One region of the Nocardioides sp. CPCC 205120 genome, then DNA from elsewhere that is predicted to be linked to it. Evidence: predicted binding sites of a transcription regulator. Region 1 holds the regulator's gene; each other region holds the start of a gene.
What was found. The regulator LexA, encoded in region 1, represses DNA repair genes until DNA is damaged. The targets are predictions, from matches to a motif close to TCGAACANNTGTTCGA.
Positions count from the first base shown of each region.

Region 2: a site for LexA is predicted at 1,278-1,293, ahead of ruvC (crossover junction endodeoxyribonuclease RuvC). Genes of this name have one in related genera too.
Region 3: a site for LexA is predicted at 1,353-1,368, ahead of ACOACO_RS06920 (DUF222 domain-containing protein). Genes of this name have one in related genera too.

Region 1 is NZ_JBMCYY010000001.1:18,034-21,272, forward strand. Features, by position in the region: gene ACOACO_RS00080 (PKD domain-containing protein) at 1-202, shown strand, start outside; gene ACOACO_RS00085 (LysM peptidoglycan-binding domain-containing protein) at 530-910, opposite strand; gene lexA (transcriptional repressor LexA) at 1,259-2,014, shown strand; gene ACOACO_RS00095 (hypothetical protein) at 2,124-2,552, shown strand; gene ACOACO_RS00100 (alkaline phosphatase D family protein) at 2,665-3,239, shown strand, end outside.
Region 2 is NZ_JBMCYY010000002.1:321,666-324,904, forward strand. Features, by position in the region: gene ruvA (Holliday junction branch migration protein RuvA) at 34-636, opposite strand; gene ruvC (crossover junction endodeoxyribonuclease RuvC) at 633-1,247, opposite strand; gene ACOACO_RS12590 (YebC/PmpR family DNA-binding transcriptional regulator) at 1,360-2,127, opposite strand; gene pdxT (pyridoxal 5'-phosphate synthase glutaminase subunit PdxT) at 2,139-2,759, opposite strand; gene ACOACO_RS12600 (metallophosphoesterase) at 2,886-3,239, opposite strand, start outside.
Region 3 is NZ_JBMCYY010000001.1:1,487,709-1,490,947, forward strand. Features, by position in the region: gene metX (homoserine O-acetyltransferase MetX) at 1-1,068, shown strand, start outside; gene ACOACO_RS06920 (DUF222 domain-containing protein) at 1,406-2,653, shown strand; gene rplU (50S ribosomal protein L21) at 3,222-3,239, shown strand, end outside.

The sequences.
Region 1 (3,239 bases):
CCCCGGCGCGCCGTACCCCGACCTCGAGGTCACCCACCGCTACCAACAGGCGGGCAGTTACCAGGTCACCGTCACCACCACCTGGTCGGCCCGCTACCGCGTCAACGGCGGACCCTGGCTCGACGTCGCCGGCACCGTCACCATGCCCAGCGCACCCGTGCCCCTCCAGGTCGACGAAGCCACACCGATCCTCACCGACTGACCGTCCCGCCCCCGAGACCCCCACCGCGGCGGCGCGGTTTCGAGGCTCGCTGGCGCGAGCACCTCAACCACCGGACGGGCGCAGCCATCACCCTTCGGCACGCGGAGCGTGGTTTCGAGGCTCGCCAGCGCGAGCACCTCGACCACCGGACGGGCGCAGTCGCACGGCCGGCGGGTCACGTCCACCAACGGCACGAGGGGCGGAGCCGAAGCTCCGCCCCTCGTGGTCTTCCCCGGTGGACCGACAGGTCGGGGTCGAAGCGACCTGTCGGGGTCTGTGGCCGCCCGAGCGCGCGCCGACGGGGTGCCGGGCGCGGGGCGGCCGGGGTCAGCTGGTGGGCACCACCAGCAGCTGACCAGCCTGCAGCGAGCCGCTCGACAACGCGTTGAGGGAGCGGATCTCGTCGATGACGCTCTGGACGCTCTCACCGTCGGCGGCGCGCTCCGACGCGATGGCCCACAGGGTGTCCCCGACGCCGACGCGGATCGTCTCGGAGGTGCCCGTCGGACCCGGCTCGTCCGTCGCGGACGACACGGACCCCAGCACGACGCCGAGGGCGAGCATCACCAGGAGGGCGAGCGCGACGACGACCACACGACCCCGGTGGGTGAGCCGCACGGTGCTGCGGCGAACGGACGGCGCGGCGACGGATCGCGGCGCGGCCGGACGACGGGTGCGGACGGTGGGAACGGCGTACGTGCTGCTCATGATGACCTCCAGGGGAAGGAGTCGGGTCGGACGAGCTGATGTCTACCGACGGCCACCGACAGTCTTGGTCCGCGTGCTGCTCCGGACCCGCTGTCGATCATCCGTTCGATCGAACACGTGCTCGACAGTAGAGCAGGTGTTCGAACGGATCAAGCACCCGCTCGAGCATTTCTTCGAGCGCCGCCCGCGCGCCGACCGACACGCCGGTTCGAACAGATGTTTGATGACGGAGGTCGCAAACGACTAGCGTGACCTGCGTCGACCGGGCCGTGCCCGGCGCACGACGCAGCGGCAGAAGCAGACGGAGCAGGCAGACGGAGCGCGCCCCGGCGCGGGAAGAAGGCGGAGATGGCGAGCAGCAGCAAGAGCGACGAGGCGGGCGCCACGGTCGAGGACCTGTCCGCCCTCCCCGAGCCCGCCGCCGGCCAGGCCCGCCTGACCCCCCGCCAGGCGAAGGTGCTGGCCGTCATCACCCAGGCGCTCGACGACCAGGGCTACCCGCCGAGCATGCGCGAGATCGGCGAGCAGGTCGGTCTCACCAGCTCCTCCTCGGTCGCCCACCAGCTCAAGGCGTTGGAGGAGAAGGGCTACCTGCGCCGCGACCCGAACCGGCCGCGCGCCATCCAGGTCGTCACCCCCGGCTCCCCCGAGCGCGCCGCCGTCTCGTCCGTCACCGACCCCGACCTCGACGCCGTCCTCGACGAGACGGGCATCGGCGACGCCCAGCCCGCCGCGACGTACGTGCCGGTCGTCGGACGCATCGCGGCCGGCGGCCCGATCCTGGCCGAGCAGCGCGTCGAGGACGTCTTCCCCCTCCCCCAGCAGCTCGTCGGGGACGGCACCCTCTACCTGCTCGAGGTCTCGGGCGACTCGATGGTCGACGCCGCGATCTGCGACGGCGACTACGTCGTGGTCCGCCAGCAGCCCAACGCCGAGAACGGCGAGATCGTCGCCGCCATGATCGACGGCGAGGCCACCGTGAAGACCTTCCAGCGCAAGAACGGCCAGGTCTGGCTGCTGCCGCACAACCCGGCGTACGAGCCGATCGACGGCACGCACGCCACCATCCTCGGCAAGGTCACCGCGGTCCTGCGCCGCCTCTGAGGCACCCGCACCCGCGCCCGCGCGGGCACCGGCCGCTCCACCCACGGTCGATGCCCCGGACGGGCGGGGCGCGCCGTACCCTTGCGGGGACCCGCTCCGAGGAGGTGCCATGTCGGCTGACGCGCCCCGCTTCCCCGTGCTGGAGGCTGCCGACGGCTACGAGATCGCCGCGGTCGACCGGCACGTCGCGACCCTGCTCGACGACGTGCAGCGCGGCCGCCGCACCGGGTTCCACCCCGGCCCCCTCGACACCCGCCCGTTCGCCCTCGTCCACCGCTCCCAGGTGTACGACGCACGCGCCGTCGACGCCTGGTTCGACCGCTGCTCGGGCGAGCTCGAGGCGCGCCGCCACCACCCCTCCGGGCTCGGGCGCGCGACGTACGACGGCGACATCGACGACCCGCCGGAGCTGCGCGACGTCCCGCCGTCGCGGCCCGCGACCGACGACTTCACCAGCACCATCCCCACCTGGGCGCGCGTCGTCGCGCTCGTCGTGATCGTCGCGCTGCTCGGCAGCTACGTGCTCTCCTTCTTCTGAGCCCCGCCGGCCGCCGGCCCGCCGTTCGACCACCGGGTGAACTCCCGCCGTCCGGACGGTGCTCACATCCCCGTTCGCGGGACCTGCCCCGGTTTCCGTCGTTCGATGAGGTGTGACCGAGGCCTCATCCCCCACCAGCACCGGCGCAGGCGTCGAGCAGCAGCTCGCCCTGCCGGCCGTGCCCCGCCGTACCGTGCTCGCCGGCGGCGCCCTCGTCGGCGCCGCGGCCCTCGCCGCCAGCCCCTTCGACGACGACGAGGCCCGCGCCGCGCTGGCCGGCGCGTCGCCGTACTTCCGCCACGGCGTGGCCTCCGGCGACCCCCTCGCCAACCGCGTCGTCCTGTGGACCCGCGTGACCCCCACCCCGGACGCCACACCCGGGTCGGGCCGCGGCCCGGCGGTCACGGTGGAGTACCAGGTCGCGACCGACACCCGCTTCCGCCACCTCGTCACCCGCGGCACCGTGCGCACCGACGCCGCCGCCGACCACACGGTCAAGGTCGACGCGTGGGGCATGCAGCCCGGGCGGTGGTACTACTACCGCTTCGTCCACCGCGGCGTCGCCAGCCCCGTCGGGCGCACCAAGACCGCGCCCGGCTACACCAGCTCGCCGGAGCGCCTGCGGATGGGCGTCGTGTCCTGCGCCAACCTGCAGGCGGGCTACTTCCACGCCTACCGCCACCTCGC
Region 2 (3,239 bases), on a different contig from region 1:
TCGTCGTACCCCTCGAGGTGCTCGTCGCCCACGTCAGGCCTTGCTCAGCGTGCGCAGCGCGGCGCGCAGCAGCGCGCCCACGTCGGGGACGTCACCGGCCTCGGGGGCCACCGCGTCGACGGCGCGGTCGGCCTCCTTCGCCGACCAGCCGAGCCCGACGAGGCCGCTGTGCACCGGCGCGCGCCACGCGTCACCGGGGGCGACGACCGGCTGGCCCGGCGCGACCGCCGTGCCGGGGGCGCCGATGCGGTCCTTCAGCTCGAGGATGATCCGCTGCGCGCCCTTCTGGCCGATCCCGGGCACCCGCGTGAGCGTCTTGACGTCCTCGTCGGCCACGGCGCGGCGCAGGTCGTCGGGCCGCAGCACGGCGAGCATGGCCTGGGCCAGCTTGGGCCCGACCCCCGACGCGGTCTGCACCAGCTCGAAGACCTGCTTCTCGTCGTCGTCGACGAACCCGAAGAGGGTCAGCGAGTCCTCGCGCACGACGAGGCTCGACGCCAGCGTGGCGCGCTCGCCGCGGCGCAGGGTGGCCAGCGTCGCGGGGGCGCACAGCAGCTCGACGCCGATGCCGCCGACCTCCAGGACGGCGCTGGTCAGACCGACCGTGGCGACCTCGCCGCGGACGAACGCGATCATCTCTTCCTCCCGTGGGCGGCGACGGCCGCGGCGTACCGGTTCGGTGCGGTCGTGCTGGTGGCGCCCGTGGCGGTCCCCCGGGCCGGGGCCCGCGTGGTCGCCCGCGCCCCGGCCACGGCGGCCTCGAGACGGTCCTGCGCGCCGCCGCGCCAGATGTGGGTGACGGCGAGGGCCAGGGCGTCGGCGGCGTCGGCGGGCTTCGGCATCTCGGTGAGGCGCAGGATGCGGGTGACCATCGCGCCCACCTGCGCCTTGGTGGCGCGGCCGCTGCCGGAGACCGCGGCCTTGACCTCGCTGGGCGTGTGGAGCGCGACGGGGATGCCCCGGCGGGCGGCGACGACCATGGCGATGCCGCTGGCCTGGGCGGTGCCCATGACCGTGCTGACGTCCGAGCGGGCGAAGACCCGCTCGATGGCGACGACGTCGGGCCGGTGCTCCTCGATCCAGGCCTCGACGCCCTTCTCGATCGTCACGAGCCGGACCGGGACGGGCTCGGTGGCCGTGGTGCGCAGCACGTTGACGTCGACCAGGGTCAGCGGTCGACCGACGCTGCCCTCGACGACGCCCATGCCGCAACGGGTGAGGCCGGGGTCGATCCCGAGCACGCGCATCCGTGGTCCTCCCGACGCGAGGTGGTGGTGTCGAACGTGTGTTCTAGCGCGCCACCGTAGCCCGCGGGCGGAGCGGAGGTGCGGCGACGCGCCGCCGCACCGTCGGGTCGCCTCAGGCGTCCTCGAGCTCCGCCATGACGTCGTCGGAGATGTCGAAGTTGGCGTAGATGTTCTGCACGTCGTCGAGGTCCTCGAGCACGTCGACGAGGCGCAGCATCTTGCCGGCCGCGTCGCGGTCCAGCTCGACCTTGAGGTCGGGGCGGAACTCGGCCTCGGCGGAGTCGTAGTCGATGCCCGCGGCCTGCAGCGCGGTGCGGACGGCGACCAGGTCGGTGGCCTCGGAGACGACCTCGAAGGCGTCGCCGATGTCCTCGACCGCGTCGGCGCCGGCCTCGAGGGTGGCCTCGAGCACGTCGTCCTCGTCGACCGTGCGCGCGTCCTGCGCGGCGGGGACCACGACGACGCCCTTGCGGTGGAAGAGGAACGACACCGAGCCCGGGTCGGCGAGCGACCCGCCGTTGCGGGTCATCGCCGTGCGGACCTCCATGGCCGCGCGGTTCTTGTTGTCGGTGAGGCACTCGATGAGCATCGCGACGCCCGCCGGGCCGTAGCCCTCGTACATGATCGTCTGGTAGTCCGCCCCGCCCGTCTCCGCGCCCGAGCCGCGCTTGACGGCGCGGTCGATGTTGTCGTTGGGGACCGAGCTCTTCTTCGCCTTCTGGATGGCGTCGTACAGCGTGGGGTTGCCCCCGGGGTCACCGCCGCCCATGCGGGCCGCGACCTCGACGTTCTTGATGAGCTTGGCGAACATCTTGCCGCGCTTGGCGTCGATGGCGGCCTTCTTGTGCTTCGTGGTCGCCCACTTGGAGTGGCCAGACATGCGTCCCTCTTCTACTCAGCTGGTACGACGGGCCCGGCCGCACCCACCACCGAGTCCCAGAACATCCGGTGGACGACGGGGTCGTCACCGATCTCGGGGTGGAAGGACGTCGCCAGGAGCGAGCCCTGCCGGACCGCGACGATCCTACCTGCGGCGCCGCCGTGCGTCGGGGAGCCCTCCACCCGCGCCAGGACCTCGACCCCGGGCCCGACGGACTCGACCCACGGGGCGCGGATGAGGACCGCCGGCACCCGGGACCCGGCGAGGTCCACGGTGGTCTCGAACGAGTCGACCTGTCGGCCGAAGGCGTTGCGGCGCACGGTGACGTCGAGCCCGCCGACGGCCTCGCTGCCGTCCTCCTGCGCCGGGGTGCCGTCGAGCACCCGGTCGGCGAGGAGCACCATGCCCGCGCACGTGCCGAGCACGGGACGTGCCTGCGCCACGAAGGCGCGCACCGCGTCCATCACCCCGAAGCGCACCGCGAGCCGGCCGATCGTCGTCGACTCGCCGCCCGGCAGCACGAGCCCGTCGAGGTCGGCGAGCTCCTCGGCGCGACGGACGGGCACGACGTCGGCACCCAGGCGGCGCAGCGCAGCCACGTGCTCGCGGACGTCGCCCTGCAGGGCGAGCACCCGACGCGGGGCCGGTCCGGGGCCGCGGGGCGGTCCGCGGCGGAGGGGCGCTCGGGCGGGGGCACGGGCGCCGAACCCAGCGGGCGGCACCCGCCCGCCCCGGAGCGTCCCGCATCCCGGCGCGGCTCAGCCCGCGCGGAGCGTCACCACCACGACCTCGGGCGGGGCGCCGACACGCACCGGCGGGCCCCAGGCGCCGGCGCCCCGGCCGGTCACCAGGGTCACCCCGCCGACGTCGTCGACACCGGCGACGGTCGGTTGGTCGAGGGGCACGAACCAGCCGAACGGCCACAGCTGGCCGCCGTGCGTGTGCCCGGACAGCTGCACGTCGACGCCCCGGTCGGTGACCACCTGGGACGGCTCGTGGGCGACGTAGAGGATGGCGTCGTCGGGGGTGGTGCCGGCGAGGGCGGCGTCCGGGTCGGGGGCGTCCGCGCCGGTCCCGACGGCGTCGTGGACCCCGGCGACGACGAGGCGCGC
Region 3 (3,239 bases), 1.5 Mb from region 1:
GGCGACGGGGTCGGTCGCGTGACCACGCGCAGCGCCGTCGTGGCGACCCCCGACGACCCCCTGGTGCTCGCCGGGGGAGGGGTGCTCGAGCACGTCGAGGTGGCCTACGAGACGTACGGCGAGCTGTCCCCGGCCCGCGACAACGTCGTGCTCGTCGCCCACGCCCTCACCGGGGACGCCCACGCGGCGGGCCACCACGGCGACCCGTCGCGGCGGGGGTGGTGGGACGACCTGATCGGGCCCGGCCGGGCGGTCGACACCGACCGGTTCTTCGTCGTGTGCCCCAACCTGCTCGGTGGCTGCCGGGGCACCACCGGGCCGTCGTCGCCCGACCCCGCCACGGGCCGCCCGTACGGACCCGACTTCCCCGAGCTGACGGTGCAGGACCTCGTCGCCGTGCACCGTCGCCTCCTCGACGGGCTCGGCATCGGCACCGTGCACGCCGGGATCGGTGGGTCGCTGGGTGGCATGCAGGTGCTGCAGTGGCTGGGCGACGAGCCGGGGCGGGTACGCCGCGCCGTCCTCGTCGCGGCCACCGCCCGCCTGACCGCCGAGAACATCGGGTTCTCCGCCGTGGCCCGCGAGGCCATCACCTCCGACCCCGACTTCCACGAGGGCCGGTACGCCGAGCACGGCGTCGTCCCGGCGCGGGGGCTGAAGGTCGCGCGGATGATGGCCCACATCACCTACGTGTCGGCGCAGGGCCTGGAGGAGAAGTACGGCCGCGACGGCATCGAGGGCTACCTCCAGCACCAGGGCGAGTCGTTCGTGCGCCGCTTCGACGCCGGCTCCTACCTCGTGCTCACCCGACTGCTCGACCGCTTCGACCCGTTCGCCGACCCCGGCTTCGCTCCCGCCGTCGCGTCCGGCGACCCGGACGTGCTGGCACTCAGCTTCGACTCCGACTGGCGCTTCGGCACCGCGCACTCCGAGCTGATCGTCGAGCACCTCTCCGCCGCCGGCGCGCGCGTGCGCCACGTGGAGATCGCCTCGCCCTGGGGCCACGACTCGTTCCTGCTCCGCCCGCCCGGCTACCACGAGCTCGTGGCGGAGTTCCTCGAGGCGTGAGGGCCGGGTCACGCTTGTTCCGGTGGTCGAGGTGGTCCGCGGTCGTTTCGGTGGTCGAGGTGGCCGTGCCATCCGGTGGTTGAGGTGGCCGTGCCCGTGCTTGATCCGGTGGTTGAGGTGGCCGTGCCATCCGGTGGTTGAGGTGGCCGCGCTCGTTCCGGTGGTTGAGGTGGCCGTGCCATCCGGTGGTTGAGGTGGCCGCGTCAGCGGCCCTCGAAACTACGTCCGGATACCCCGGCGTCCGGGCGCGCCAACCCGCCTGACCTGCGCAAACTCGTTCTGTGGAGAACCCCCGTTCGCGGGCGAAAGTGTCGGTGGCCGGTGGTGTGATGGATCCATGACCGAGACGGCGCTGCACCCCATCACCGGGGTAGTGGCTCGCCTGCACGACGACCTCGATGAGGGTTACGACTTCGGTCTCCTGACGCTCGGCCCGGCCGAGACTCGTGCGGCGCTGGTGGAGGTGGAGCGGGCGGCGAACCGCCTCGCCGCCCTGCAGTCGCGGCTGCTCGCCCACGCCGCGTCGGTTCGGGCCGAGGACGCGACCGGCGCCCCGTCGACCGCGGTGTGGTTCGCGAACGCGAAGGTGACGCGCGCGGAGGCCCACCGGAGGGTCCGTGTCGCGGTCGCCACCCACGAGCGGTACGACGCCCTCACCGCTGCCTGCTCCTCCGGCGCGGTCTCACCCGGCCAGGCCGAGGTGATCGTCCGTGCGCTCGACGATCTCGATGACGGGCCGACGGAGTCGGTCGACCCCGGGGTGCTCGCCGACGCGGAACGAGCCCTGGTCGGGTTCGCCGCCGACCACGATGCGAAGGACCTGCGGGTGCTGGGGCGTCGGATCCTCGACATCGTCGCGCCCGCGATCGGTGAGGCCCGGGAGGCCGAGCTGCTGGCGAAGGAGGAGCGCGAGGCGGCCGCGAAGGTCCGGCTGACGATGCGCGAGGACGGGCAGGGCTGTGTGCACGGCCGGTTCACGGTGCCGGAGATGCACGGCGCGATGTTCGCCAAGATGGTCGACGCCATTGCCTCGCCCCGCCGTAGCCATCTCCACGACGACCCTGCCGACGCTCGGCCATCGTGGGAGCGGCGCGGCCTGGCGTTCGTCGAGCTGATCGAGCGGATGCGCGACGCCGACCTCCCCGACGCCGCCGGCGCAGGAGCGACCGTCGTCGTCACGATGCAGCTCGACACCCTCACCGGCGGCCTGGCCGCGGCTTCGCTGGACACCGGTCACCGCATCTCCCCGGGTGAGGCCCGGCGCCTCGCCTGCTGCGCAGACCTCGTGCCGGCTGTGCTGGGCACCAAGAGCGAGGTGCTCGACCTCGGCCGTTCCGCCCGGTTCCACACCAAGCCCCAGCGCATCGCACTGATTCTGCGCGACCAGGGCTGCACCGCCGAAGGATGTGACGCCCCGCCCCAGCGCTGCGAGGCCCACCACGACGACCCCTGGTCACGCGGCGGAGAGACCTCCGTCGAACGGGGCCGGTTGTTGTGCTGGCACCACCACCGCGTCGCGCACGACCCGACGTACCTCACCGAGACGCTCGGCACGGGGAAGGTCAGGTTCACCCGGCGGAACTGATGAATCCGCAACCCCGAACCGTGGTTTCGAGGGCCGCTGGCGCGGCCACCTCAACCACCGGGCCAGCGCGGCTATCCCACCCCTCGGTGGTTGAGGTGGGTTGCTCTGGCAACCCCTCGAAACCACACCCGGCCATCGCCGTGGTTTCGAGGGCCGCTGGCGCGGCCACCTCAACCACCGGACACGAGCGCGGCCACCTCAACCACCGGGCCAGCGCGGCCACCTCAACCACCGGACACGAGCGCGGCCACCCCCCGGTGGTTGAGGTGGGTTGCCCTGGCAACCCCTCGAAACCATCGCGCTCTCTGCCTCGCCCACCTGGTGCCGGGCTTCGTCACCTACGCCGGGCCGCGTCGTACCCTCGTCCTCACGGGGGCGGGCAGCGGCGTGCCGGTGCGGCTCGTTTTGCGGACCTCCGCCCTCATCCCTAGTATTGGTCCTCGGTGTGCTCGGAGTGCACCATCTCTGCGTGGCGCCGCCCCTGGCGTACGACGTCCGGCATCCCGGAGGTCGCGCTGTGCGGTGTGACCAGGCCCGGAGCAGCAGCAAAGTGATGAAGGAGACCGCGGTGTACGCGATCGTGCGC